DNA from 3 places in the Pseudomonas sp. SDO524_S393 genome. Region 1 is predicted to be linked to each of the others. Evidence: predicted binding sites of a transcription regulator. Region 1 holds the regulator's gene; each other region holds the start of a gene.
What was found. Region 1 encodes FliA, which starts transcription of late flagellar genes. Its sites were predicted from a motif close to CTAAAGTTTNNNNNNNNNNNGCCGNTAA; they were not measured.

Region 1 (11,951 bases):
CCGAGAGCGAGAGTGGTCAGGACAAAACAGAAGACCCCACGGAGAAACGCAAAAAGGACTCCAGGGAAAAGGGCGAGATCGCGCGTTCCAAAGAGCTCAATACCGTTGCGGTGATGCTGGCCGGTGCCGGTGCCTTGCTGATTTACGGTGGCGGCCTCGCGCTGGACCTGATGGAGCTGATGAAGCACAACTTCGCCTTGCCCCGTGACGTGCTGCTCAACCCGGGCACCATGGGCCAGTACCTGATGCACTCGGGCAAGATCGCCATTCTGGCGGTGCAACCGATCCTGATTCCCCTGTTGCTGGCCGCCCTGATCGGACCGGTGTCCCTTGGCGGCTGGTTGTTCGCAGCCGGCAGCATGGCGCCCAAATTCAGCCGCCTGAACCCGGGGGCGGGGCTCAAGCGGATGTTTTCCGCCAAGGCGCTGGTGGAGCTGCTCAAGGCGCTGGCCAAGTTCATCCTGGTGCTGTTCGTGGCGCTGATGGTGTTGTCGTCGGACATCGACGACCTGTTGCGCATCGCCCATGAGCCGCTGGAGTCGGCGATCATTCACAGCGTGCAGCTGGTGGGCTGGAGCTCGCTGTGGATGGCGGCCGGGCTGATCATCATCGCGGCGGTGGATGCACCGATCCAGCTATGGGAAAGCCACAAGAAACTGCTGATGACCAAGCAGGAAGTGCGCGACGAACACAAGGACCAGGAAGGTCGCCCCGAGGTCAAGCAGCGCATTCGCCAGCTCCAGCGAGAAATGTCCCAGCGCAAGATGATGGCCTCGGTGCCCGACGCCGATGTGGTCATCACCAACCCGACCCACTACGCCGTGGCCCTCAAGTACGACCCGGAAAAGGGTGGGGCGCCGATGCTGCTGGCCAAGGGCGCCGACTTCACCGCGCTGAAAATCCGCGAAATCGCCGTGGCCAACGACATCCTGCTGCTGGAGTCGCCGGCGCTGGCGCGGTCGATCTACTACTCCACCGACCTGGACCAGGAAATCCCCGCCGGTCTGTACCTGGCCGTGGCCCAGGTGCTGGCATATGTCTATCAGATCCGCCAATACCGTGCAGGCAAGGGCAAGCGCCCGGATCCGCTCAAAGACCTGCCGATCCCGCCTGACCTGCGCCGCGATTCCTGAGGATTTTTGACGCCTTTGCGCGCTGTCAAATTGACACCGTGCCATTTATCCGAAAGTCCCTGAGACCTGTCAACTTTGACAGTAGCCAGCATTGCCCGCCCGCGATTCCATGGCGCTATGGACTGCGCAGAAGTGGTTAAAAGATGCAGGGGAATGCTGGATGGAAGTTGTGACGGGCACGGTCAGCTGTTATTGCCGGGCAACCGGCAAGGGCTGGATTGCACTGGATAATGGGGAAGACTGCGTGCAAGTGGATCTCATCAGCTCGCGCGGGATCTGGCTCAGAAAGGGCCTGCGAGTGCGACTGGGGAGAATCAACCGCCGCGAGGGTGTGTTTGCGGTCAACATCACGCTTATCTAGCGGCGGCTGTGTCGCCGTCTTCGCAGGCAAAGCTCCCACAAGCGGCGCGATGTCCCTGGTGGCAGCGTTCTTCCAGCCACTGCCAATCCCCTGTGGGAGTTGTCGAGCCCCGGCGAGGCTACGAAGGCGGTGGGTCAGGCAGCCTCGTTGTCAGCTGTGCCGCCCCGGAAACAAGGGGTTCCGATCTGAAGAGCAAAAGTTGGAAGGCTTCTTGCAATAGCGCCTCCAGGACGCCTCTCGGCGTCAAAAGTTTGCTTCAAGGACACGAGGAATACCGGTGGAACGTTCTCAAATGCTCAGCACGGCCCGTGGCACCCTGACTGACCTCTCGCGGGGCAATCTGGGTGTGCCGCTGTTGTTGCTGGTCATGCTGGCAATGATGATGTTGCCGATGCCGCCGTTCCTGCTGGACGTATTCTTCACGTTCAACATTGCCCTGTCTGTCGTGGTGCTGCTGGTGTGTGTGTACGCCCTGCGGCCGCTGGACTTTGCGGTATTCCCCACGATCCTTCTGGTGGCGACCCTGCTGCGTCTGGCGCTGAACGTGGCGTCCACCCGCGTGGTCATGCTCCACGGCCAGGACGGCCACGCCGCCGCCGGCAAGGTGATCCAGGCCTTCGGTGAGGTGGTGATCGGCGGCAACTACGTGGTCGGTATCGTGGTGTTCGCCATCCTGATGATCATCAACTTCGTCGTGGTGACCAAGGGTGCCGGGCGGATCTCCGAGGTGAGCGCGCGGTTTACCCTCGATGCGATGCCCGGCAAGCAGATGGCAATCGACGCCGACCTCAACGCTGGCCTTATCGACCAGAACCAGGCCAAGGCCCGTCGCGCGGAAGTGGCCCAGGAAGCCGAGTTCTACGGTTCCATGGACGGTGCCAGCAAATTCGTGCGCGGTGACGCCATTGCCGGTCTGTTGATTCTGTTCATCAACCTGATCGGCGGCATGGCGGTCGGTATCTTCCAGCACGGCATGACCTTCGGCGATGCGGGCAAGGTGTACGCCTTGCTGACCATCGGTGACGGTTTAGTGGCGCAATTGCCATCACTGTTGTTATCGACAGCGGCGGCGATCATGGTGACCCGTGCTTCGGGCTCCGAAGACATGGGCAAGCAGATCAGCCGGCAGATGTTCGCATCGCCCAAGGCGCTGGCCGTCGCCGCCGGCATCATGGCAATCATGGGCATCGTGCCGGGCATGCCCCACGTATCGTTCCTCACCATGGCCGCGTTGGCCGGCGGCGCCGCTTACCTGTTCTGGAAGAAGCAGCACGCGATCAAGGTCAAGGCCATGCAAGAGGTTGCGCGCCAGCAGGAACTGCTGCCGTCGCCGGCCCGCGCCCAGGAAACCAAGGAGTTGGGCTGGGACGACGTAACCCCGATCGACATGATCGGTCTGGAAGTGGGCTATCGCCTGATTCCGCTGGTGGACCGCAACCAGGGCGGCCAATTGCTCGCGAGGATCAAGGGGGTGCGCAAGAAATTGTCGCAGGACCTGGGCTTCCTGATGCCCACCGTGCACATTCGCGACAACCTCGACCTGGCCCCCAGCGCCTATCGCCTGACCCTGATGGGGGTGATCCTGGCCGAAGCCGAGATCTACCCGGACCGCGAGCTGGCGATCAACCCGGGCCAGGTGTTCGGCAGCCTGAACGGCATTACCGCCAAAGATCCGGCTTTTGGCCTGGACGCGGTCTGGATCGAAATCAGCCAGCGCAGCCAGGCGCAGTCCCTGGGTTACACCGTGGTGGACGCCAGTACCGTGGTGGCCACGCACCTCAACCAGATTCTCTACAAGCACTCCCACGAGCTGATCGGCCACGAGGAAGTCCAGCAATTGATGGGCTTGCTCGGCAAAGCCTCGCCAAAACTCGCCGAAGAGCTGGTGCCGGGCGTGCTCACGCTGTCGCAGTTGCTCAAGGTGCTGCAAGCCTTGCTGGCCGAACAGGTGCCGGTACGCGACATTCGCAGCATTGCTGAGGCCATCGCCAACAATGCCGCCAAGAGTCAAGATACTGCCGCTCTGGTGGCGGCGGTGCGTGTCGGCTTGTCCCGCGCAATCGTGCAAAGCATTGTAGGGCTTGACTCCGAGCTGCCTGTGATCACCCTGGAACCCAGGTTGGAACAAATATTGCTCAATAGTATCCAGAAGGCAGGACAAGGCCAGGAAGAGGGCGTTCTGCTGGAGCCAAGCATGGCCGAGAAGCTGCAGCGTTCGTTGATCGACGCCGCGCAACGCCAGGAAATGCAGGGCCAACCGGTGATTCTGCTGGTGGCGGGCCCCGTCCGGGCGATGTTGTCGCGGTTTGGGCGTCTGGCAGTACCGAATTTGCACGTTTTGGCTTATCAGGAAATTCCTGACAACAAGCAAGTGACTATCGTCGCGACAGTAGGGCCCAACGGCTGAGGGTAGTGGGTTATGCAAGTTAAGCGTTTTTTCGCCGCCGATATGCGCCAGGCCATGAAACTGGTGCGTGATGAGCTGGGCGCTGATGCCGCGATCATCGGTAACCGTCGTATTGCCGGCGGTGTGGAGCTGACGGCTGCCCTGGATTACACCCCCCAGGCCCTGGCGCCGCGTGTGCCGAACATGGAACTCGAAGACGAGTTGCGCAAGACCGCTTCGCGCATCGTTTCGGCCCAGGCCGAGTTGAGCATGCGTGGCGACAGCGACGCGACCACCAATCGCCAGCTGTTCGCCGGCCTGCCGCTGACTGCTGCCGAGCCGCTGGTGGAACCGACTTTCAAAGAGCCGCCGCGTCCCGCCGCGCCTGCCCCCGCGCCGACGGTGGACCCGCGTGTGTTCGACTCGATGCGCTTTGAACTCAACGGCCTGCGCGAGCTGCTGGAAGTGCAACTGGGCTCGCTGGCCTGGACCCAATTGCAAGGCAGCAAACCGCAACAGGCCAACCTGTGGCGCCGCCTGCAACGCATCGGCTTGTCCGGCCCGTTGTCCCGCGACCTGCTGGCGCTGACCACCGAAATCGAAGAGCCCCGCCAGGCCTGGCGCATGCTGCTGGCCCATCTGGCGCGGATGATCGTCACCCCGGAAATCGAACCCCTCGAAGAGGGCGGCGTGATCGCCATGGTCGGCCCGGCCGGCATGGGCAAGACCACCACCCTGGCCAAGCTGGCCGCCCGTTATGTGCTCAAGTACGGCGCGCAGAATATCGCGCTGGTGAGCATGGACAGCTACCGTATCGGTGCGCAGGAACAGCTCAAGACCCTGGGGCGCATTCTCAATGTGCCGGTGACCCATGTCGACCCGGGCCAGTCCCTGGCCAATGCCCTCGACCCGCTGCTGCGCAAGCGCGTGGTGCTGATCGACACCGCCGGCCTGCAAGCCAGCGATCCGGCATTGCGCATGCAACTGGAAAGCCTGGCCGGGCGTGGCATCAAGTCGAAAAATTACCTGGTGCTTGCAACCACCAGTCAAAAACAGGTACTTACCGCTGCTTATCACAGCTACAAGCGTTGCGGCCTGGCCGGTTGCATCCTCACCAAGCTCGATGAAACCGCGAGCCTGGGCGAGGTGTTGAGCCTGGCCATCAGCCATGAACTACCGGTCGCCTACCTGACCGACGGGCCGCGGATCCCGGATGATCTGCATCTGCCGCGCCGTCATCAGTTGGTCAGCCGTGCCGTCAGCGTACAAATGCAAGATGAGCCTAGCGAGGAAGCGATGGCCGACATGTTCGCTGATCTGTACCACAGCCCGGCCAAACGGGTGGGCTGAGCACTATGAACACAGTGCAATGTATCTACATCGATGGTCTGCAAGCGATTCACGCGGCCAAGCCATGTAGCCTGCGTCTAAGCAAGACAAGGTAAAGAAATAAAATGGGCAGCATGCATCCCGTACAGGTGATCGCGGTGACCGGCGGCAAAGGTGGCGTCGGGAAAACTAACGTGTCAGTGAATTTGTCCCTGGCGCTGGCAGAGCTTGGCCGTCGCGTCATGCTGCTGGACGCTGACCTGGGGCTGGCGAACGTCGACGTTCTGCTGGGACTGACGCCCAAACACACCCTTGCCGATGTGATCGAAGGGCGCTGCGAGCTGCGCGATGTGCTGCTCCAGGGCCCAGGCGGCATTCGTATCGTGCCGGCGGCCTCCGGCACCCAGAGCATGGTGCACCTGAGTCCGGCGCAGCATGCCGGCCTGATCCAGGCGTTCAGCGATATCGGTGACAACCTGGATGTGCTGGTGATCGACACCGCTGCCGGGATCGGCGAGTCCGTGGTCAGCTTCGTGCGCGCCGCCCAGGAAGTGTTGCTGGTGGTGTGCGATGAGCCCACTTCGATCACCGACGCCTACGCCCTGATCAAACTGCTCAACCGTGACTACGGCATGAACCGCTTCCGTGTGCTCGCCAACATGGCCCAGAGCCCGCAGGAAGGTCGCAACCTGTTCGCCAAATTGACCAAGGTCACGGACCGCTTTCTCGATGTCGCCCTACAATACGTCGGCGCTGTGCCCTACGACGAGTGTGTGCGCAAGGCTGTGCAGAAGCAGCGTGCAGTCTACGAAGCGTTTCCCCGCTCCAAGTGCGCGCTGGCGTTCAAGGCGATTGCCCAGAAGGTCGATACCTGGCCGTTGCCTGCCAACCCGCGCGGGCATCTGGAGTTTTTCGTCGAGCGATTGGTGCATCAGACGAGCGCAGGACCCGTGCTATGACAGCGACTGGCTACAACGCGTACAAGAAGTCTGCCCGTGACAGCCAAGGCGAGTTGATCGAGCGCTATGCGCCGCTGGTCAAGCGTATCGCCTACCACTTGCTGGCGCGCCTGCCTGCCAGCGTCCAGGTCGAAGACCTGATCCAGGCGGGCATGATCGGCCTGCTCGAAGTGTCGACCAAATACGACGCGAGCAAGGGTGCGAGTTTCGAGACCTATGCGGGTATTCGCATCCGTGGCGCGATGCTCGATGAAGTGCGCAAGGGCGATTGGGCGCCGCGTTCGGTGCACCGCAATACGCGCATGGTCAGTGATGCAATTCGCGCAATTGAAGCAAAAACCGGCCGTGACGCTAAAGATCATGAAGTTGCTGCCGAACTCCAATTGAGTCTCGACGATTACTACGGGATTTTGAACGATACCTTGGGCAGCCGCCTGTTCAGTTTCGACGACCTGTTGCAGGACGGCGAACACGAAGGGCTGCACGAGGACGGCGCGAGTGCTCATCTTGAGCCGTCGCGCGACCTTGAAGACGAACGCTTCCAGGGCGCGCTGGCGGACGCGATTGCCAATTTGCCGGAGCGTGAGCGGCTGGTGTTGGCGCTGTACTACGACGAAGAGCTGAACCTCAAGGAAATCGGTGAGGTCCTGGGGGTCAGCGAATCGCGGGTCAGCCAGTTGCATAGCCAGTGCGCCGCCCGTTTGCGGGGGCGTCTGGGAGAGTGGCGAGCGCGCTGACAGGCAGTGTTGGGGAGCACTGCAGACGAGGCCGTGAGGGGCGTTGACCTTTGCGGAACCGACCCGTGGTGCCACCGGCAGTCCTTTTTGTGTAATGCCTGTTGATTGAAATGGCGCGTCCAGGTGCTGGGCGCGTTTAAGACTGCTTGGAGGTCGAATTGGACAAGAACATGAAAATCCTCATCGTTGATGACTTTTCAACGATGCGGCGGATCATAAAAAACCTGTTGCGTGACCTGGGGTTCACAAACACGGTCGAGGCGGATGACGGCATTACGGCGATTCCGATCCTCAACAGCGGGAGCATCGACTTTCTGGTAACCGACTGGAACATGCCAGGCATGACCGGCATCGATCTGCTGCGCCACGTGCGCGCCGACGAAAAACTGCGCAGCCTTCCCGTGCTGATGGTGACCGCCGAAGCCAAGCGTGAACAGATCATCGAAGCCGCCCAGGCCGGGGTAAACGGTTACGTGGTCAAACCATTCACCGCATTGGCGCTGAAAGAGAAGATCGAAAAAATCTTCGAACGCATCGGTAACTGATGCTGCCACGGGGGAGCTATGGAGCATAACGAAACGTCACAGGGAGACTTCGAGTCGACCCTGAAAAAACATGCTCACCAGTTGGTCGAGAGCCTTGAAAAAGGTCAGTTCGGCGATGCGGTGCAGTTGATCCATGAGCTCAACCAGACCCGTGACCGTGGCCTGTACCAGGAAGTGGGCAAGCTCACGCGCGAGCTGCACAGTGCGATCGTCAATTTCCACATTGACCCGCACATGCCCCAGGCTGAAGAGATTTCGCAGATTACCGATGCCACCGAGCGCCTGTCCTATGTGGTCAGGCTGACCGAGGCGGCGGCCAATCGCACCATGGACCTGGTGGAAAACGCCACGCCCCTGGTCAGCGGCATGGCCAGCGAAGCCCAGGCCCTCAGCGCTGACTGGGGCCGCTTCATGCGCCGCGAAGTCGGGGCGGAAGAGTTCCGCGAGTTGGCCCGTCGGATTGAAGCGTTCCTGTCACGCAGCGAGCAGGAAAACCGTACGGTTTCCAGCAACCTCAATGACATTCTGCTGGCCCAGGATTACCAGGACCTCACCGGTCAGGTGATCAAGCGCGTGACCCAACTGGTCACCGAAGTGGAAAGCAACTTGCTCAAATTGGTGCTCATGGCCGGCCAGGTCGACCGTTTCGCGGGGATCGAACATGACCGCGCAGCGATCCTCTCGGAAAAAGATCCACAAAAACATCTCGCCAAGGGTGAAGGTCCGCAGATTCATGCCGATAAACGTGAAGACGTTGTATCGGGTCAGGATGATGTCGATGACCTGTTATCCAGTTTAGGCTTTTAGGTCCTGATAGCGGCAAATGACGGTCGCGCCGGGCCCCGCAAGGCGCAAGGCTAGGCATGAGGAGAGAGGTTTGGTTTTTCCAAATGAACGACGAATAACGACGGCTTGCGCCTTGCGGGGCCCGGCCCTCCGGGTTGGAGCTGTGAGCGCGCCATGCTGCGTTGCGGAACTTGGCAAGGAAACAACCCTTGCCCGCGTTCCGCGCCTTGCCTGGCCCGCTCACAGCTCCAACGCGATCCGTCATTTGCCGCTATCAGGACCTAAAGGAGCACCCACATGAGCTTCGGCGCCGATGAAGAGATCCTTCAGGATTTCCTGGTAGAGGCCGGCGAAATTTTGGAGCAGTTGTCCGAGCAACTGGTCGAGCTGGAAAGCCGACCGGATGATGCGAACCTGCTCAATGCAATTTTTCGCGGTTTTCACACTGTAAAAGGGGGCGCCGGCTTCCTCCAGCTCCATGAGCTGGTGGAGTGCTGCCACATCGCCGAGAACGTGTTCGACATCCTGCGCAAGGGTGAGCGTCACGTCGACTCGGAATTGATGGACGTAATTCTCGAAGCGCTGGACGCCGTCAATGGCATGTTCGGCCAAGTGCGCGAACGCGCGCCGATTACTCCCGCCACCCCGGAACTGCTGGCCGCCCTGGCGCGCTACGCCGAACCGGCCGATCCGTCGGCGGCGCCGGTGGCTGAAGCGGCGCCCGAGCCTGTGGCCGCGCCTGAGCCGGATGTGACCGACAGCGAGTTCGAACAACTGCTCAACTCCCTCAGTGCGGTCAAGGCCGAAGCTGAAGCGCCGGCGGCGCCGGTGGCTGCGCCCGCCAGCGAAGATATCACCGACGCCGAGTTCGAATCCCTGCTTGATCAATTGCACGGCAAAGGCCAATTCGCCGCCGATGCAGTGGCACCGGCTGCGGTGGAACCGCCGGCGCCTGCCGCCACGGCGAGCACCGACATTACCGACGACGAATTCGAAGCCTTGCTGGACCAGTTGCACGGCAAAGGCACCTTTGCGGCCGATGCACTGCCGGCGGTCGCTGCCACGGCGGCGGCACCGGCTGCTGCGCCGGCAGCGCCTGCGGACGATGGCCTGATCAGTGATCAGGAGTTCGAGTCCCTGCTGGATGAGCTGCACGGCAAGGGCAAGTTCTCTGAAGTCGCTCCGGCCGCCGCCGTGGCGACGGCGGCACCGGTGGCGGCCAAAGCCGCTGCGCCAGCGGCCAAGCCCGCACCGGCCCCTGCCGCAGCAGCGGCTCCAGCCCGCGCCGCGCCGGCACCGGTGGCCGAAAAACCGGTCAGCGAAGCCGAAACCACCGTGCGGGTCGATACCGCGCGACTGGACGACATCATGAACATGGTCGGCGAACTGGTGCTGGTGCGTAACCGCCTGGTGCGCCTGGGCCTGAGCAGCGCCGATGAGGCGATGCAAAAAGCCGTGTCGAACCTCGACGTGGTCACCGCCGACCTGCAAACCGCGGTGATGAAGACGCGGATGCAGCCGATCAAGAAAGTCTTCGGTCGTTTCCCGCGCCTGGTTCGCGACCTGGCGCGCCAGCTCAAGAAAGAAATCAACCTGGAACTGGTGGGTGAAGAAACCGACCTCGACAAAAACCTTGTCGAGGCCCTGGCCGACCCGCTGGTCCACTTGGTGCGCAACGCGGTCGACCACGGTGTCGAAACCCCGGAAGAACGCGAAGCCGCCGGCAAGTCCCGCAACGGCAAAGTGGTATTGGCGGCCGAGCAAGAGGGCGACCATATCCTGTTGTCGATCACCGATGACGGCAAGGGCATGGACCCGACCATCCTGCGTAACATCGCGGTCAAGCGTGGTGTGATGGACAAGGATGCCGCCGACCGTCTTACCGACACCGAGTGCTACAACCTGATCTTCGCTCCGGGCTTCTCGACCAAGACCGAGATTTCCGACGTGTCCGGCCGTGGCGTGGGCATGGACGTGGTGAAGACCAAGATCAGCCAGCTCAACGGCTCGATCAACATTTACTCGACCAAGGGCCAGGGCTCGAAGATCGTCATCAAGGTGCCGTTGACCCTGGCGATCATGCCGACCCTGATGGTGATGCTGGGCAACCAGGCGTTCGCCTTCCCGCTGGTCAACGTCAACGAGATCTTCCACCTCGACCTGTCGCGCACCAACGTGGTGGACGGCCAGGAGGTGGTGATCGTGCGCGACAAGGCATTGCCTCTGTTCTACCTCAAGCGCTGGCTGGTGGCATCGGCCAAGCATGAAGAGCAGCGCGAAGGCCATGTGGTGATTCTCTCCGTGGGCACCCAGCGCATCGGCTTTGTCGTCGACCAGTTGGTGGGCCAGGAAGAGGTGGTCATCAAGCCTTTGGGCAAAATGCTGCAGGGAACCCCGGGCATGTCGGGTGCGACCATTACCGGTGACGGTCGGATCGCGCTGATTCTCGATGTTCCGAGCATGCTCAAGCGTTACGCCGCTCGGCGTATTTGATTCTGGTGGGGCAGGGCAGTAGTGCCTGCCCCGCCTAACGGAGTGTTTATGGCAGTCAAGGTCCTGGTGGTGGACGATTCGGGTTTCTTCCGCCGCCGCGTCTCGGAAATTCTTTCCGCCGATCCAAGCATCCAGGTGGTCGGCACGGCCACCAACGGCAAAGAGGCGATCGATCAAGCCATTGCGTTGAAGCCGGACGTGATCACCATGGACTACGAGATGCCGATGATGGACGGCATCACGGCGGTGCGGCACATCATGCAGCGCTGCCCGACTCCGGTGTTGATGTTCTCCTCGCTGACCCACGAAGGCGCTCGGGTGACCCTCGATGCGCTGGACGCCGGTGCGGTGGACTTCCTGCCGAAGAATTTCGAAGACATCTCGCGCAATCCCGAGAAGGTCAAGCAACTGCTGTGCGAGAAAGTACACAGCATTTCCCGCAGCAACCGTCGCAGCCTGTTCAGTACGCCCGCGCCGACGCCGGCTGCCGTTGCGGCACCGGCCCCTGCACCGGCCTCATCGTTCGGTCGTCCCGCGCCAGCGCCTGCGCCGGCTGCACGCCCAGCGCCGGCGCCAGTGCGCGCCGCAGCGCCCGCTGCTCATTCGCCCGCGCCCAAGCGCAAGGCCTACAAGCTGGTCGCCATCGGCACTTCCACCGGCGGCCCGGTAGCCCTGCAACGGGTGCTGACCCAATTGCCGGCCAACTTCCCGGCGCCGATCGTGCTGGTGCAGCACATGCCCGCCGCGTTCACCAAGGCCTTTGCCGAGCGCCTGGACAAGCTGTGCCGCATCAGCGTCAAGGAAGCCGAAGACGGCGACATCTTGCGTCCGGGCCTGGCGCTGCTGGCGCCGGGTGGCAAGCAGATGATGGTGGACGGTCGCGGCGCGGTGAAAATCCTGCCGGGTGACGAGCGCCTGAACTACAAGCCGTGCGTGGACATCACCTTCGGTTCTGCGGCCAAGTCCTACGGTGACAAAGTTCTGGCGGTGGTGCTCACCGGCATGGGGGCCGATGGTCGTGAAGGCGCGCGCCTGCTCAAGCAGGGCGGCAGCGCCATCTGGGCCCAGGACGAAGCCAGCTGCGTGATCTATGGCATGCCCATGGCCATCGTCAAGGCTGACTTGGCCGATGCGGTCTACAGCCTGGACGATATCGGCAAGCATCTGGTGGAGGCCTGTCTCTGATGGATGTGTTAAGCCTGATCGGCATCATCATGGCGTT
Region 2 (5,323 bases), on a different contig from region 1:
GCGCTGGGGCGCGAAGCGGCCCTGAAACCCGACACCGCGAATTCGCTGACTAAATGCGGCAGCCTTATTGGGGCCGCTTCGCAGCCCAGCGCGGGACAAGCCCGCTCACCACAACAAGCCCATTCACAATAAGGGCGCCTCTATGAGCCGGTTCCCGGCACCGTAGGATCCTTCACCCCACCGTCATCAAACAGATTCAGCTTCTGCCGCAGCTCATGGGCCGGCAAGGGTTCCTGCCCGGGCGGAAGAGCGTTCGGATCTGCCGGCACTTCACCGGGCGCACCGGCACCTGGGGTCGGGGCCACTGGCGCTTGGTCACCTTCAATCGCACGCTGGGCCTTTTTGGTCAGCACCACGATGTCAATCCGGCGGTTGACCGGGTTGAACGGGTCTTGATGATCAAACAGCTGCGAAGAGGCAAAACCCACCACACGCGCCACTTGCGGGTCCGGGTAACTGCCCGCTACCAGCGCACGTCGCGCGGCGTTGGCACGGTTGGCCGAAAGCTCCCAGTTGCCGAAGTCACCCTGACCCGCGTAAGGCTTGGCGTCGGTATGCCCGCTGATGCTGATCTTGTTCGGCACCGCCTTGATGGTGTCGGCCATGGCCAGCAGGATGTCTTCGAAGTACGGCTTCAAGCGCGCGCTGCCGGAGTCGAACATCGGCCGGTTGGCGGCGTCGGTGATCTGGATGCGCAAACCTTCAGGGGTGATCTCGAAGGAAATCTGGTCCTTGAACTTCAACAGTTGCGGGTTTTCCTCGACCTTGGTCTGCAATTCTTGCAGCAGCAACTCCAGGCGCTCCTGCTCGACCTGCTCGGCCATGGCCTCGACGGTGTCGCGCTCGATCGGGATTTTTTCCTGGGGCGAGTCGGTCTTGATTTCCGGGTTGATGGTGCGCTCAGGCGCCAGTTGCGGCGAACCGCCCAGGTCGATCACGAAAGGCGTGCCGCTTTCCGAGAACCCTATCGGGTCCTTGAAGTAACCGGCGATGGCGATCTTCTGTTCAGGCGTGGCGGTGGACATCAGCCACAGCACCAGGAAGAACGCCATCATCGCCGTCGCAAAGTCGGCGAAGGCGATTTTCCAGGCGCCGCCATGGTGCCCCGCAGCGAAGCGCTTGACGCGCTTGATGATTATCGGCTGGTTGTTTTCCATGATTTAGCGACCGCGAACCGCTTGTTCCAGCTCGGCAAAACTTGGGCGATGTTTCGGGTACAGCACCTTGCGACCGAACTCCACCGCCAGCGATGGCGGCATGCCGGACGCCGAGGCCACCAGGCAGGCCTTGATCGCTTCGTACAGGTTGACCTCTTCCTTGGCATCGTGGGCCAGGGACGTCGCCAACGGACCAAAGAAACCGTAGGCCGCCAGAATACCGAAGAAGGTACCCACCAGCGCCGCACCCACGTGCATGCCTATGGCCTTCTGATCGCCTTCACCCAGGGACGCCATGGTCACCACAATACCGAGTACCGCCGCCACGATACCGAAACCGGGCATACCGTCGGCGATGCCGGTCACGGCGTGGGAAGGGTGCTCCAGCTCTTCCTTGAGGCTGAAAAGCTCCATGTCGAACAGGCCTTCCAGCTCATGGGGCGCCATGTTGCCGGAGGACATGATGCGCAGGTAGTCACAGATGAACGCGGTCATGCGCTCGTCTTTGAGCACTGCCGGGTACTTGGCGAAAATCGGGCTGGCCGCCGCGTCTTCGATGTCGGCCTCGATGGCCATCATGCCTTCGCGACGGCTCTTGTTGAGGATCTCGTAGATCAGCCCCAGCACTTCCAGATAAAAGGTGTGGGAGAAGCGCGAACCGAACATGCCCAGGGATTTCTTGACCACATGCAGGGTCATGTAGCCCGGGTTGGCCTGCAAGAATGCGCCGAACGCCGCACCACCAATGATCAGCACTTCGAAAGGCTGGATCAGTGCGGCAATTTTACCGTGGGACAGAACGTACCCACCGAGCACGCTAGCGATGACGACGATGATGCCGATAATTTTAGCCATAGGAGATGAGTACTTGCGCCGTCAGGTTCATGGACATATTTGGGGGAACTGAAAAACTCTTGTTCTACTTATCGGCAAAACTGCGCCAGACTATAGCCCGTTAAGGCGAAAAGCCAGTTCGGCCCGCTCCGGGCGTGTTGACCGCAAGTGATGATCGCGCCCCAATCATGGCTAATGAAACGAAAGTCCCAACTGCAAAACCCACCACACTCGCCGCCTGGATCAAGCGCCTGGATGACGTGCTACTGCCCGTCCCCCAAGCCAGCCATGACCGCGTGTGCAAAGCCATTCGCGATAGCCGCAGCTCGTTGCGAGACATTGCCGAACTGATGCAAAGCAGCCCGGCGCTGGTGCTCAGCGTCATGCGCGAGGCCAACAGCCACACCCATGGCAGCCTGGCGGAGCCGGCCGAAAACCTCGAAGTGGCCCTCAATCGCCTGGGCCTCAAGCGCGCCGAGGACTTGCTGGCGCGCCTGCCCTCGGTGCCGGCCCAGGAAATACCCGTGGCTCTGCGCCAACTGCTGCTGGTCAGCCAGCACGCCTCGCAGCAAGCCAACGGTTTGTTCGGCAGCCGCCTGGCGCGGTTGTGGCAGGACATTCACTGGGGCAGCCTGTTGTTTCTGTCGCCACTGTGGCCGATGGCCGTGGCCTATCCCAAGCTACTCGAAGAGTGGGAACTGCGGGTGATCCACAAAGGCCAGCCGGCCCGTGCGGTCGAGCAGGAATTGTTCGGCGTGCGCCTGCTGGACCTGTGCATCGGGCTGACCGAAACCTGGCACTTGCCGATCTGGGTTTCCCAGGGCTACACCCTGCTGCTGACCGAACAGCGCCTGCTGGTCAAGGCGCTGCACATCGCCCGGGAAGACGACCCACTGCGCCATCAACAATTGCTCGACGCCGAACCCAACCTGCGTCGCTGGCTGAACCAGCCGGCCAACACCGTACTGCTGGCCAACGGTCTGGCGATGTCGGCCCAGGAGTCCTGGACCTGCCCGCACACTCAGCGCTGGCAGTACCTGACCGCCCTGTACCTGCAACAGCCCTTGGGCGAGGTGCAACAGCAAACCCATCAGCAAGCCGTGACCAGTGCGCGCACCACCTTGATGCCCGACCTCTGGCACCCGGCTCTGTCGCTGATCTGGCCCTGGCACGTGCAGAAGATCCATCGCGGCCTGCTGCCGGCCCCACCACCCACAGCCGAAGCCCTGGCCGTATGGCGCAAGCGCTGCACCGAACTGCTGGTGGAGCCGAGCCGCTTCGCCAACGCCATGCACCTGACCACGTGCGCCAAGGAAGCACTGGTGGCCAGCGGCATGCAGCGGGTGATGCTGCTGATGACCGACCGCGCCCAAAGCAACTTGCGCGTGCACCAGGCCGACGGCCTGCCGAAGGACGCCGACCACCTCAGCCTCGATGTGGTCAACAGCACACTGCTGCAACGCCTGCTGGAAAAGCCCGCCCAGGTGCGCCTGACGCCCGACAACCTGGTGCAGTTCTCTGCCTTGCTGCCCCCCGTCCTGCGCCGCCTGTTCACCGGCGAGCATTTGTTGCTGCGCTCCCTGAGCTGCAATGGCAAGGTGGTGATGCTGATGGTGGCTGACCAGGGCGGCGGTCCGTTCTCGGAAACCACCGTGCAGGCGTTCGGCAAAACCGCTCAATGCATCGAGAAAGCCCTGCACAGCTTTACCAACCGCAACGTTTGATGCTTGCGCTACAATCCCCCTCTTTTATCGCCAACATTTGTGCCCAGGAGACCTCACATGCCTGACTTCTCTGGCTTGCCGCTGGTGATCGAATCCAGCGACCTGCAAGGTCGCCTTGATGCCGAACACCTGATTCTGGTGGACCTCACCAGTGCCGCCCGCTACGCCGAAGGGCATATCCCCGGCGCGCATTTCGTTGACCCCAAGCGCACCCAACTGGGCCAGCCACCGGCACCCGGCCTGCTGCCCGCCAAGGCCGACCTCGAGAAACTCTTCGGCGAGCTGGGCCACACGCCCGATGCCACCTACGTGGTCTACGACGACGAAGGCGGCGGCTGGGCAGGGCGCTTCATCTGGATGCTCGACGTGATCGGCCATCAGAAATACCACTACCTCGACGGCGGCCTGCTGGCCTGGCTCGAAGACCGGCACCCGCTCTCCACCGACGTACCCGCACCTGTCGGCGGCCCGGTCAGCCTCACGCTGCACGACGGCCCCACTGCCACCCGCGAGTACCTGCAAAGCCGCCTGGGTGCTGCCGATCTCGGGATCTGGGACGCGCGCGGCCCGCTGGAATATTCCGGCGAAAAAGTCCTGGCCGCCAAGGGGGGCCATATCCCTGGCGCCGTGAACTTCGAATGGACCGCCGGCATGGACAAGGCTCGCAACCTGCGCATCCGCCGCGACATGCCGCAGATCCTCGAAGACCTCGGGCTGACCCGCGACAAAGAAATCATCACCCACTGCCAGACTCACCACCGCTCTGGCTTCACCTACCTGGTGGCCAAGGCGCTCGGTTATCCGCGAGTCAAAGGTTATGCCGGTTCCTGGGGCGAATGGGGCAACCACCCCGACACCCCCGTCGAGATTTAAGGTTTAAGGACAGTTATGAAAAAGCAGTTGTTCATCCTCAGCCAGTACTTGCTGCCGCATCACTTGTTGTCGCGCCTGGCCGGCTGCATTGCCGAGTGCCGCGTGCGCTGGTTCAAGAATGCCTTCACCACCTGGTTCGCCAAGCGTTATCAAGTGGACATGTCCCAGGCGCTGGTTGAAGACGTCACCGCCTACGAGCACTTCAATGCGTTCTTCACCCGCGCCCTGAAAGACGGTGCCCGCCCGCTGGATCAAACCCCGGGTGCCGTATTGAGCCCCGCAGACGGCGCAGTCAGCCAGCTCGGTCCAATCGAACATGGCCGCGTGTTCCAGGCCAAGGGCCACAGCTTCAGCGTGCTGGAGCTGCTGGGCGGTGATGCCACCGTGGCCGCGCCGTTCATGGGCGGCGATTTCGCCACCATCTACCTGTCGCCCAAGGACTACCATCGCGTGCACATGCCGCTGGCCGGCACCTTGCGTGAAATGGTCTACGTGCCAGGCCGCATCTTCTCGGTGAACCAGACCACCGCCGAAAACGTGCCGGAACTGTTTGCGCGCAACGAACGCGTGGTGTGCCTGTTCGACACTGAACGCGGCCCGATGGCCGTGGTACTGGTGGGCGCGATGATCGTGGCGTCGATTGAAACCGTGTGGGCCGGGCTGGTGACACCGCCCAAACGCGAGCTGAAAACCTTCCGCTACGACGAAGCCGCGCGTGCGCCAATCCATCTGGAA
Region 3 (11,951 bases), on a different contig from region 1:
TCGTCCCCTTCGTTGAGGGTGGCGGCCAGGGCGTTGTAGATCACATGCTTGCCGCCATTGCTGACCATCGTGTCTTGCCAGGTCACCTCCAGGCCGTTCTCACGGCGGAACTTCTGCGCCACCGCTTCACGCAGGGCACGCACGCCGGCCACCTGGGTGTAGCGTGTGTGGCCGTTGCGGATCGCATCAATACCGGCCTGACGGATGTGCTCCGGGGTGTCGAAATCCGGCTCGCCGGCACACAGCGAGATGATCGTTGAGCCCTCGGCACGACGCTCGGCCACGCGGTCGATGATGCGGTAAGTCGCCGAAGGCCGGGCCTGGGCCAGACGTGTGTTCAGCCGTTGAATGTTCACGCGCCTTTCCTTTGCAGTGTGTGATAACCGAGGGTTTCGCGGGCTTGCTTGAGGGTCTTGCCTGCCTCGATCAGTGCGCGGATCTGCGCTTCGACGGCTTCGATCTGCCGGGCGACCCGAGCCACTTCGGCGGCGCGGCCGCGCGGCACCACCAGCACGCCATTGGCGTCGGCCACGACGATGTCCCGCGAGCACACGCGAACCTCGCTGATCGCCACTGGCTGGTTCACCGCCAGCACTTCCACACGGTCCTTGCCGGTGCGCATGTAGCGGCCCTTGGTGAACAACGGGTAGCCATCCCCCAGCGCCTTGCTGACATCGCGACAGACGCCGTCGATCACCGTGGCGGCAATGCCCCGCGCCCCGGCGTACTGGGTCATGATGTCGCCCCACACGGTGCAGTCGGTGCGGCCCGCGTTGGCGATCACCACCACATCCCCCGGCAGCACGTCCTCGATAAAGTCACCGACCGACCCCGGTGGCGTGTTGGCGGGCACGTATTGCACGGTAAACGCAGGCCCCACCACGGTGCCCCGGTAGTTATCCAGCGGCGCGATGCCCAGGCACTGGCCGGGGATGCCGAGCTTGTCCATGGCGTCGGAAACGCCGGGGGTGTCGAGCCCTTCGAACAGGGCGACGAGTTGCCGGTCTTCAAGGTTCATCGGGCAGGCTCCACGCGGATGGCATCGAATTGGCGGTCGTGCATCACCTCGGCCACCGAACGGCCGCTGCGTACGGCGTCGACCATGGCGGCTTCTCGCGCGGCGATGCGCTCGCCCAGGTCGAGCACCTGTTCGATCACGGCAGCAGGAATGAACACCGTGCCGCAGCGGTCGGCGATCACGTAGTCGTCTTGCGACACCTCGACGCCCGCCACGCTGATCGTGACGCCTGAGTCCACCTGCACCACGCGGTTGCGCGCGCTGACCATGGTCACGCCACGGCCATACACCGGGTAGCCGATGGCGGCGCTGCCGTCGATATCACGGCTGAACCCGTCGATCACCGAACCGCGGATGCCCTTGGCGACGGCGGCATTGGCGATGATATCGCCCCAGCAGGACACCCCGTCGATACCACCGGCGATCACCAGCACACGGTCATCCGTGGTGATGGCGTCGATCACCGGGGAAATCAGGTGCACGCCCGGGGCGGCATCGCTTTTGCGGGCAAGCTTGACCGTGCTGGCCCGGCCCACCACTTTGGGGCAATCCCACAGCGGGCGAATGCCCACGGCGGCACCGGGCAGTTGCAGGAAGTCCAGCGCATCGGACACCGTGTTGGTATCGAGTTCAGCCAGGCGCTGAAGCAGATTGGATAGTGGGAGGTTGGGAAGCGACATGACTTGAGCCCCTGTTGTGGTTGGGGCTCAAGTCTTACCGAGGGGGTGCGATAGGTATATTCGTATTAACGTTAGGCAACCATATGTTTGACCTATGACGCATCAGATGCGGAATTGACCCACCAGTTGCCCCAGCCGTTGGCCCAGGTCCGACAGGCTGCGGGAGGTCTGGGCGCCCAACTGGGTTTCATCCGCCACGCTGTCCACCGCGACGGCGATCTGGTGCACACTGCGGTTGATCTCTTCGGCCACGGCGGTCTGCTCCTCGGCGGCGCTGGCGATCTGCGCGTTCATCGAATTGATGGTGCCGATCAGTTGCGCCATGGTGTCCAGCGAGACCCCGGCTTCGTTGGCCCGGACCGAGGTACCGTCGCCGGCATCGCTGGAGCGGCGCATGGCGTCCACAGCGGCCTCGGTGCCTTTTTGCAGGCGGTCGATCATGCCCTGGATTTCCTGGGTGCTGCTTTGGGTCCGGCTGGCCAGGGCGCGAACTTCGTCGGCCACCACCGCGAACCCACGGCCCGCCTCCCCTGCCCGAGCCGCCTCGATGGCCGCGTTGAGCGCCAACAGGTTGGTCTGTTCGGCGATCGAGCGGATCACCCCCAGTACGCTGACAATCGACGAGACGTCCTGTTGCAGGCTATCGAGGGACACGCCGCTGCTGCGGATATCGTTCACCAGCGCATGGATCTGCGCGATGCTGCCGTCCACCACGCGCTTGGCGGCCTGGCCTTCGGTGTCGGTCTGTTGCGCGGCCACGGCGGCGCCCTGGGCGCTGCGCGCGACTTCATGGGCGGCGGAAGACATCTGGTTGATCGCGGTGGCCACCTGGTCGGTCTCGTGGCGCTGACGCTCCATGGCCTGTTCGGAACGCTGGGCCTGCTCGGACACCTGGCTGACCAGCCCGGTAAGCTGGGCGGTCATTTCGGTGATCTGGCGCACCAGGCCGTGGATCTTGTCGACAAAACGGTTGAACGCACCCGCCAGATCGCCCAGTTCGTCCTGACTGGTGATGGCCAGGCGGCGGGTCAGGTCGCCTTCGCCGGCGGCGATGTCATCGAGGTTGGCTTTCATCAGATTCAGCGGACGCAAAATGGTATTGGCCACCACCATGCCCACGGCGGCAATCACCAGCAGCACTACCACGGCCACACCGAGGATGCTCAGCAACACGCCTTCCATGCGCTTCTCGACCTTGGCCTCCACCACCGCCACCTGGGCTTCGATGCCATCGAGGTTCACCGAGGTACCAATCACCATGTCCCACTTGGGCAGGTATTCGGTGTACCCGAGCTTGGGCACCAGTTCGGTCTGGCCCGGCTGGGTCGAGCTGTATTGCAGGTAGTGGGTGCCGTCCTTGCCGACCTTGACCAGGTCGCGGTTGACGTACACGCCGTTGGGGTCGCGATTGTCCTTGAAGCTCTTGCCGACGCCGTCCGGGCTGTTGCCCTTGAACAGACGGATGGTCTCGGAGTCGTAGCCGAAGAAGTAGCCGTCCTTGCCGTAGCTGGTGTTCGACAACAGCTTGACCACCTGGGCCCGCGCCGCCGTGTCGCCAGGGGCGGCGGCGTCATACAGCGGCTTGATGGTACTCATGGCCACTTCCACATAACTTTGCAGGGTAGCCTTGGCGTCGTTGAGCAGACGCTGGCGGGTTTCCTCCACCTCGTTATGGGCTTGCTCGCGCAGGATCCACACCGTGGTCAGGCTGATCACCAGGGCAAACAGCAACACCGGCACAACGGCGAGGGACAGGACTTTGGCCTTCAGGCTCAGACGCATGGCTTTTCTCTCTTATTAGTTGCGGCATAAGAGGTTAACGGCCAATTGCAGGGTTTCTGTAGGGTTCAAACGACCTATGGCAAACGAGCCGGCTGTTCATTCTCGGGAAGCCTCGGTCTTCAGGGGTAATACTTTTCCACCAGGGCCAATGCAATCGCCTCGGTCTCGGCGTCGGGGATACCCGAGATATCCGCAGGCCGAAAATGCATCTGGAACGCCCGTATGACTTGCCGGGTTTCCTCGTCCAGCAGGCCGGTTTGGGGAATCGTGTAGCCATACGCGGCAAGCGCTCGTTGCACAACGTTCACTTCCACCGATCGGGATTCAGGACGTCCGGCCAGATGTTTGTGTACCGTCGCTGCGTCTGGCCATGCGCCGATACCTTGTTCGGAGAGAGCCTGCCAGGGAAACAGCGGCCCAGGGTCGGATTTACGCAGAGGGGCAATGTCACTGTGACCCACAACGTTTTGTGGCTCGATGGCGTAACGCTTGATCACATCCGCCGCGAGGCGCTTGACCAACTCCAACTGCGCGTCCGTATAGGGGAACCACACTGGTCCGGTCGGACCTTCAATAAAGCCAGCGTTGACAATTTCGATGCCGATGGAGGTGTCATTGAGATTGACACGATTTCCCCATTGACTGACGCCGGCATGCCAGGCCCGTTTCTCCTCCGGCACCAACTGTACGGCTACCGGTAGTTTGTGGTGTGTGGGTGGATGGCTGTAGGCGAGATAATGAGCGCTGGCGGTACCGTTGGTTAGCGCCGCAAGGGAGTTTTTGTCGTTGAAGACCGTGTAATGCAGCACTAAATAGCGAACCCGCTCGTTCTGGTTCGGGGAAGTGTGTGTGGTATCGATGGCGTAGCCGTTTTTTTCAATCAGGTTTTTCGACGCCGTGACGCAGCCTGTCATCAACAAAATGGCTAAGAAAAGAGCGGATTTTTTCATCGGAGTAGCTCAACGTCGGGTGAGAAGCGCCGAAATATAAAGGACATCAACCACCCAACTTTCTCCCCCTATTGAATGCAGGCCAGTTTCAGAAATTCCCTGCAAAAGCTCCAATTTCTTCCGACAAGGCGGCGGCACAAACCGTCATCGCCGAACGATCACGACGGACGTGCCGGGCAAGTCGGTTAAAAAATCATCGCCGCCAACCAGCCGAAGGCCAGCAGCGGGAGGTTGTAGTGCAGAAACGTCGGCACCACGGTGTCCCAGATGTGGTGGTGCTGGCCGTCGATATTCAGGCCCGAGGTGGGGCCGAGGGTGGAATCCGATGCGGGCGAACCGGCATCGCCCAGGGCACCGGCAGTGCCGACGATGCACACGATGGCCAGCGGACTGAAGCCCAGTTGCACACACAACGGCACGAAGATCGCCGCCAGGATCGGCACCGTGGAAAACGACGAACCGATGCCCATGGTCACCAGTAAGCCCACCAGCAGCATCAACAATGCGCCGATCCCACGGCTATGGCCGATGAAAGCCGCCGAGGCCTCCACCAGCGAACGCACGTCGCCGGTGGCCTTGAGCACTTCGGCAAAGCCCGACGAGGCGATCATGATGAAGCCGATCATCGCCATCATCTTCATGCCTTCAGTGAACAGGTCGTCGGTCTCGCGCCAGCGCACGATGCCTGACACCGAGAAGATCAGGAAGCCGGCCAGGGCACCGATGATCATCGAGTCCAGCCACAGCTGAATGATGAACGCCGAGGCAATCGCCAGACCGGCCACCAGCAGGGTCAGCGGGTTGTACTGCACCGCCACTTGTTCGACCCGCTCGATTTTCCCCAGGTCATACACGCGCTTCTTGCGATAACTGACAAACACCGCCACCAGCAGCCCCACCACCATGCCCAGTGCCGGCAGGCCCATGGCATGGGTGACGTTCACCTGGCTGACGTCCACGCCGCTCTTGGCCACGTTGGCCAGCAGGATCTGGTTGAGGAAGATATTGCCGAAACCCACCGGCAGGAACATGTAGGGCGTGATCAGGCCGAACGTCATCACACAGGCGATCAGGCGCCGATCCAGTTGCAGCTTGGTCAGCACATACAACAGCGGCGGCACCAGCAACGGGATGAACGCGATATGGATCGGCAGAATGTTCTGTGAGGCAATCGCCACGGCCCACAACAGGCCGATCAACAGCCATTTGACGTGGCCTCCCCCGGTGGCTTCCTGGCGATCCACCAGCAGCAGTGCCTTGTCGGCCAACGCGTGGGCCAGACCGGACTTGGCAATGGCCACCGCGAAAGCGCCGAGTAATGCGTAGGACAACGCCACAGTGGCGCCGCCGCCCAACCCACCATTGAAAGCCTTGAGCGTGGCCTCGATGCCCAGGCCACCGGTCAGGCCGCCCACCAGCGCGCCGACAATGATGGCGATGACCACATGCACGCGGGACAGGCTGAGTACCAGCATGGTGCCAACCGCGGCAATGACTGCGTTAATCATGGTTACCTCAAGCAAAAAACATAAAAGACAGGCACACCCGCGCCCGACGGCCAGGGCGTGGCAGCCAGCGTGCAGGCATGAAGGAGGTCTTGTTAGAGGGCGCGCACTTTGCAACAGGCACGGGCGCATGTCAAAAAACGGCGCCGTTTTCAGGTTTAAATTGAACGTTTGAATAAAGAAAGATCCAGTACGGCCGATACAGGGGCTCTCTGTGTTTTCAGGTTAAGGATGTTCCTCGATGTCCCTCAGACAGCTGTCCATTCAATGGAAAATCACCCTGCTCGCCGGCCTGTGCCTGCTGGGAATCGTGACCCTTTTGGTGGGGTTGTCGCTGTATCGCATGGATCACAGTTCGGAGCAGGTCAAGGCGTCCAGCATGTTGATGCTCGACGAAGCCGCCCAGGCGCGCATCGAGGCCCAGGGTGAAGTGCAGGCGTTGGGTATTCGTCGCCAGTTCATGGATGCCTACCAGTACGGTCACGGTTTTGCCCGGCAGGTGCTGTTCCTGCGCGAACAGGCAGAAAAACGCTTCCTCGACGCCTTCGACACGCGCGAAGACCTGACCCGTCAGGTAAAAGCCGCATTGCAGGCCAACCCCGACCTGCTGGGCTTGTCGCTGGTGTTCGAAGCCAATGCGCTGGACGGCAAGGATGAACTGTTCGCCCATCAGCCAGAGCTGGGCAGCAACGACAAGGGCCGCTTTGCCCTGTACTGGTCGCAACCGACGCCGGGCACACTCACATCGATGGCGCTGCCGGAAAGCGACATGGCCGACACCCGCATCGGCCCCAGCGGCGAACCGGCCAATGCCTGGTTCACCTGCCCACGCAGCACCCTCAAACCGTGCGTGATCGAACCGTATTTTTATGTGATCGACGGGCAGAACGTACTGATGACCAGCATCGTGTTTCCGCTCAAGGCCAACGGCAAAGTCATCGCATCGCTGTCGGTGGACATCAACCTCAATAGCCTGCAGGCCGTAAGCCAACAGGCCAGCCAGAAACTCTACGACGGCCAGACCCAGGTCAGCATCCTCAGCCCCACCGGTCTGCTCGCCGGCTACAGCGCGGATGCCGGCAAGCTCAGCCAGCGCCTGGACCAGGTCGACAGCGTCAGCGGCGCACAACTGATCAGTGCCCTGGCCGGCAGCACACAAATCCGCAGCCTGCGCACGGACCATCAGCTCAAGGTGCTGGCGCCTTTCACACCGATTCCCGAAGGCAAGGCCTGGGGTGTGTTGCTCGATGTACCCGAGCAGGTGCTGGTGGGCCCGGCCGAAGCGCTCAAGGCGCAGCTGGACGCCGACAATACCCGTGGTACGTTGCTCGAACTGAGCCTGGGGCTGCTGGCAGCCGTGGTCGGCCTGATCCTGGTGTGGTTGATGGCGCGCAGCGTGACCCGGCCGATCCTCGGCGTGGCGCGCATGCTCGAAGACATCGCCAGCGGCGAAGGCGACCTCACCCGCCGCCTGGCCTACGACAAGCGGGATGAACTGGGCCAGTTGGCCGGCTGGTTCAACCGTTTCCTCGACAAACTGCAACCGATCATCGCCCAGGTAAAACGCTCGGTGCAGGACGCCCGTGGCACGGCCGACCAGTCTGCCGCGATCGCCACTGAAACCAGCGCCGGCATGGAGCAGCAATACCGCCAGGTCGACCAAGTGGCCACGGCCTCCCATGAAATGAGCGCCACCGCCCAGGACGTGGCCCGCAGCGCGGCCCAGGCCGCCCAGGCGGCGCGGGATGCCGACCGGGCCACCCGGGATGGCTTGACCGTGATCGACCGCACCACCACCAACATCGGGCATCTGGCAGCCGACATGAGCACTGCCATGGCTCAGGTCGAAGGCCTGGCCGGCAACAGCGAGAAGATCGGTTCGGTGCTGGAAGTGATTCGCGGCATTGCCGAACAGACCAACCTGCTGGCCCTCAACGCCGCCATCGAAGCCGCTCGCGCCGGTGAGGCCGGACGCGGCTTCGCGGTGGTGGCCGACGAAGTGCGCAACCTGGCGCGGCGCACCCAGGAATCGGTGGAAGAAACCCGTCTGGTGATCGAGCAACTGCAAAGCGGCACCGAAGAGGTGGTCGACGCCATGGGCAACAGCTATCGCCAGGCCCAGGGCAGCGTCGAACAGGTCGGCCAGGCCGTGACCGCGCTGCGCCAGATCGGCGATGCCGTCACGGTGATCAGCGACATGAACCTGCAAATCGCCAGTGCCGCCGAAGAACAGAGCGCGGTGGCCGAAGAGATCAACAACAATGTGGCGACGATTCGCGATGTAACCGAATCACTGTCCGGGCAGGCAAACGAATCGGCGCGGGTGAGCCAGGCATTGAACAGCCTGGCCAATCAACAGCAAGGGTTGATGGACCAGTTCAGGGTTTGAAGGTTGAAATGCAACCCCTGTGGAAACGGGCCTGCTCCGGGTGGGGCGGCCGGTTGAGGAAGATGGACTCGTTGTGGTGAGCAGGACGAGCTTGCTCACCACAAAAGGAATGTTCCCGACATACGAAGGGCTTCTAACGCTTGGGCAATTCGATCAACACCTTGAGGCCGCCCAGTTCACTTTCCTGCAACTGCAACACGCCGCCCCACACCTCGACGATATCGCGCACGATGCCCAACCCCAGGCCGTGCCCGTCGATCTGTTCGTCCAGGCGCGTCCCCCGGCTGAATACCTGGTCGCGCTGGGCCTCTGGAATGCCGGGGCCGTCGTCATCCACCGCCAGCAGGTAACTGTTTGACGTCTCGCTGACCGTCACACGCACCTCGGCGTCGGCCCACTTGCAGGCGTTGTCCAGCAGGTTGCCCAGCAGCTCCAGAAGATCCTCGCGGTCCCATGGCAATTGCAGGCCGGGGGCGACCTGGTGACTCAGGTCCAGATGCTCGCCGTGGATCATGTTGAGGGTGGCCAACAGGCCGGGCAGTTCCTTTTCACAGTCGAACAGCGCACCTGGCAGGGTTTCACCGGCCAGGCGAGCACGGTTGAGCTCTCGGTTGAGACGTTGTTGCACCTGCTCGAGCTGAGCACGCAACAGTTTGCTCAACTCGGGATGATCCTTGAGTGCGTCGCTGGAGGCCGCACTCAACAGCACCGCCAGCGGCGTCTTGAGGGCATGCCCGAGGTTGCCGAGGGCATTGCGCGAACGCTTGAGGCTGTCTTCGGTATGGGCCAGCAGGTGGTTGATCTGGGCCACCAACGGTTCCAGTTCCTGCGGTACCTGGGTGTCGAGCTGCGAGCGCTGACCCTGTTGCAACTGGGCAATCTGATTGCGCGCGGTCTCCAGCGGGCGCAACGCGCGGCGCACCGTGACCCGTTGCAGAATCAGCACCAGCAACAGCGCCGCCAGGCCGAGCACCAGGCCGATCTGGCGCATCAGGTGAAAACTTTCCCGCACCGGGGTGTAGTCCTGGGCCACGCTAATGGAAATCGAGCGACCGAATCGTTTGTAGTCCGCGCGCAACACCAGCAGTTGCTGGCCCTCCGGCCCCAACTGCAGGTTGCCCTTGATCCCGGCCTCGGGAAGCTGCGGCAGCTCTTGGTCCCACAGGGAACGGGAGCGCCAGTGGGTATCGGTAAAGTCGATTCGGAAATAGTGCCCCGAGAACGGTCGCTGGTAGGCCGGGGATAAACGTTGCTCGTCCAGCTGCATGCCATTGGGCCCGCGGACCATGGCCACCAGCAGGTTCTCGGCGTCATTGCGCAGCCCGGCTTCCAGGTAGCGCTGCAACCCGGCCTCGAACAACCAGAGGCTGGTTTGCGCCAGCACCACGCCGACGATCACCATCACACTGACCAGCCCCAGGCTCAGGCGCCGCTGAATCGACTTCATGGGGCGGCGGCACCAAACCGATAACCCTGGCCACGCCGGGTCTCGATCACGCTGCGGCCCAATTTGCGGCGCAGGTGGTTGACGTGAACCTCCAGCACATTGGAATCGCGTTCGGTCTCGCCGTCATACAAGTGTTCGGCCAAGTGGCTTTTCGACAGGATTTGCTCAGGGTGCAGCATGAAATAGCGCAACAGCCGAAACTCGGCGGCGGTCAGCTGGATCTCGTCGCCTTCGCGCAACACGCACTGGCGTCCCTCATCCAGGTGCAACCCAGCGGCCTGCAGGGTGGGTTGATTGGCCTGGCCGTGGGAGCGGCGCAACAACGCCTGGACCCGCAGGTGCAGCTCTTCGGGATGAAAGGGTTTGCTCAGGTAATCATCGGCGCCGGCCTTGAGCCCTTCGATGCGCTCGGCCCAAGAGTCGCGCGCGGTCAGAATCAGCACCGGGATGGCCAGGGCGGCAGCGCGCCATTGCGCGAGCACCTCAAGGCCGGGCAACCCGGGCAAACCGAGGTCGAGGATGATCAGGTCATAGGGCTCGCTGCGCCCCTGATACACCGCATCGCGCCCATCGGCCAGCCAGTCGACGGCATAGCCCTGGCGTTGCAGACCGGCCAGCAGTTCATCGGCAAGCGGTACGTTGTCTTCCACCAGCAGCAGGCGCATCAGTCTTCCTCGTCTTTGATCAGCGCACCGGTGGCCGCATCCAGCTTGATCTCGCGCACCACGCCTTCAACGGTCACCAGCTCCACTTCATAGGCGTACTGGCCATGTTTTTTCTCAAGCTCGGCTTCCAGCAAGCGCGACCCGGGATAACGGGCCATCGCCTGCTGCAACAGCTGCTCCAGCGGCAGGATCACACCCTGCTGGCGCAGTGTCAGCGCTTCATCCTGGTTGAGGTCGCGGGCCGCCAGGCTGGTACAGAACGCCAGCAGTACCCACGCCACCCGACTACCGGCGCGTAAATTTACTTTCATTACGATTCCTGATGATTCTTGAGAACCTGCCCGGTGAGCGCGTCCAATTCGACGTCCCACTCGATGCCGTTGGTATCCTCCAATTCGACTTCGTAGACGTACTTGCCATAGGCTTCGTCCAGGTCGGTGTCCAACAGGGTCGAACCGGGGTGCAGGGCCAGGGCCGTGGCTTCCAGCTGATCGAAGGCGACAATTGTAACAGTGGCGGGCGCATCCAGTGGTTTATCTGGATCCATGGCCATGGCCGGGCTCGCCGTGAAAGCCATGATAGCGGCGGTGACCAGCGCTGTAAGGCGCTTCATGATGAGTCTCCATTTCCGAATGTTTTTCCTACGCCCGCCACGGTACTTGTCGCAACTTAACTGAAACTGAATTGCCACCATGGCAATTCCAGCCAGGGCGTTTCCCCACACTTCGCTGGATTTTCTATACTGCCCCGCTTGCTAGAACAGAGACCGGTATGACAGCCATTCACATCAAGTTTCCCGCCCTGACCCTCAAGGCCGGCAAACGCGCATTCACACGGATTCGTGACCAAGGCCTGGCGCCAGCGGATGTCGGCATCCTTCCCGGTGCGGCGGGCGGCCCAAAAGCGCTGGGCATCCAGGGCCTGGACCTGGCGCTGTTCGGCGACTGGTTGCCGCGTGCCCCGCGCGAACGTGCGCTGATCGGCGCGTCCATCGGCTCCTGGCGCTTCGCCAGTGCCTGCCTGCCCGACCCGGTGCAGGGCCTGCTGGACCTTGGCCGCCTGTACAACGAGCAAAGCTTTGCCAAGGGCGTGACCATGGCCGAAGTCAGCCAGAGCTGCCAGCGCATGCTCGATGACCTGCTGGCGGGCCGCGACGCGCGCATCCTCGACAATGCCAGCTATCGCCTGAACATCATGGTGGTCAAGAGCCATGGCCGACTCGCCGATGATCATCGCGGGCGACTGGGCCTGGGCCTGTCGTCAGTAATTGCCGACAACCTGCGTGGCCGCGCGCGCCTGTCGCGGCACTTCGAGCGTCTGATCATCCATGACCCGCGCCAGGCGCCACCGGTGCATCCGTTGACGGATTTTCCGTCGCGCTTCCTCGCGCTGGAACTGGGCAATCTGCGCCAGGCGTTGCTGGCTTCGGGCTCGATTCCCATGGTGATGCAGGGCGTGCGCGACCTGCCGGGTGCTGGTGAGGGCACCTACCGTGATGGCGGCTTGCTGGACTAC

Region 2: a site for FliA is predicted at 2,081-2,108, ahead of motA (flagellar motor stator protein MotA). Genes of this name have one in related genera too.
Region 3: a site for FliA is predicted at 6,111-6,138, ahead of ACW9IB_RS06040 (methyl-accepting chemotaxis protein). Genes of this name have one in related genera too.

Annotation. Positions count from the first base shown of each region.
Region 1 covers NZ_JBSVVZ010000043.1:37,375-49,325, forward strand. The annotation lists gene flhB (flagellar biosynthesis protein FlhB) at 1-1,133, shown strand, start outside; gene ACW9IB_RS18950 (cold-shock protein) at 1,294-1,494, shown strand; gene flhA (flagellar biosynthesis protein FlhA) at 1,787-3,901, shown strand; gene flhF (flagellar biosynthesis protein FlhF) at 3,914-5,230, shown strand; gene fleN (flagellar synthesis regulator FleN) at 5,335-6,168, shown strand; gene fliA (RNA polymerase sigma factor FliA) at 6,165-6,905, shown strand; gene ACW9IB_RS18975 (chemotaxis response regulator CheY) at 7,076-7,450, shown strand; gene ACW9IB_RS18980 (protein phosphatase CheZ) at 7,469-8,257, shown strand; gene ACW9IB_RS18985 (chemotaxis protein CheA) at 8,534-10,729, shown strand; gene ACW9IB_RS18990 (protein-glutamate methylesterase/protein-glutamine glutaminase) at 10,778-11,914, shown strand; gene ACW9IB_RS18995 (flagellar motor protein) at 11,914-11,951, shown strand, end outside.
Region 2 covers NZ_JBSVVZ010000131.1:219-5,541, reverse strand. The annotation lists gene motB (flagellar motor protein MotB) at 141-1,157, opposite strand; gene motA (flagellar motor stator protein MotA) at 1,161-2,012, opposite strand; gene ACW9IB_RS29145 (HDOD domain-containing protein) at 2,180-3,715, shown strand; gene rhdA (thiosulfate sulfurtransferase) at 3,773-4,588, shown strand; gene asd (archaetidylserine decarboxylase) at 4,604-5,323, shown strand, end outside.
Region 3 covers NZ_JBSVVZ010000008.1:92,441-104,391, reverse strand. The annotation lists gene ACW9IB_RS06070 (pyridoxal phosphate-dependent aminotransferase) at 1-356, opposite strand, end outside; gene ACW9IB_RS06065 (RraA family protein) at 353-1,018, opposite strand; gene ACW9IB_RS06060 (RraA family protein) at 1,015-1,698, opposite strand; gene ACW9IB_RS06055 (methyl-accepting chemotaxis protein) at 1,801-3,480, opposite strand; gene ACW9IB_RS06050 (N-acetylmuramoyl-L-alanine amidase) at 3,600-4,430, opposite strand; gene ACW9IB_RS06045 (Na+/H+ antiporter family protein) at 4,616-5,935, opposite strand; gene ACW9IB_RS06040 (methyl-accepting chemotaxis protein) at 6,177-8,324, shown strand; gene ACW9IB_RS06035 (sensor histidine kinase) at 8,458-9,771, opposite strand; gene ACW9IB_RS06030 (response regulator transcription factor) at 9,768-10,436, opposite strand; gene ACW9IB_RS06025 (PepSY domain-containing protein) at 10,436-10,747, opposite strand; gene ACW9IB_RS06020 (PepSY domain-containing protein) at 10,747-11,049, opposite strand; gene ACW9IB_RS06015 (patatin-like phospholipase family protein) at 11,208-11,951, shown strand, end outside.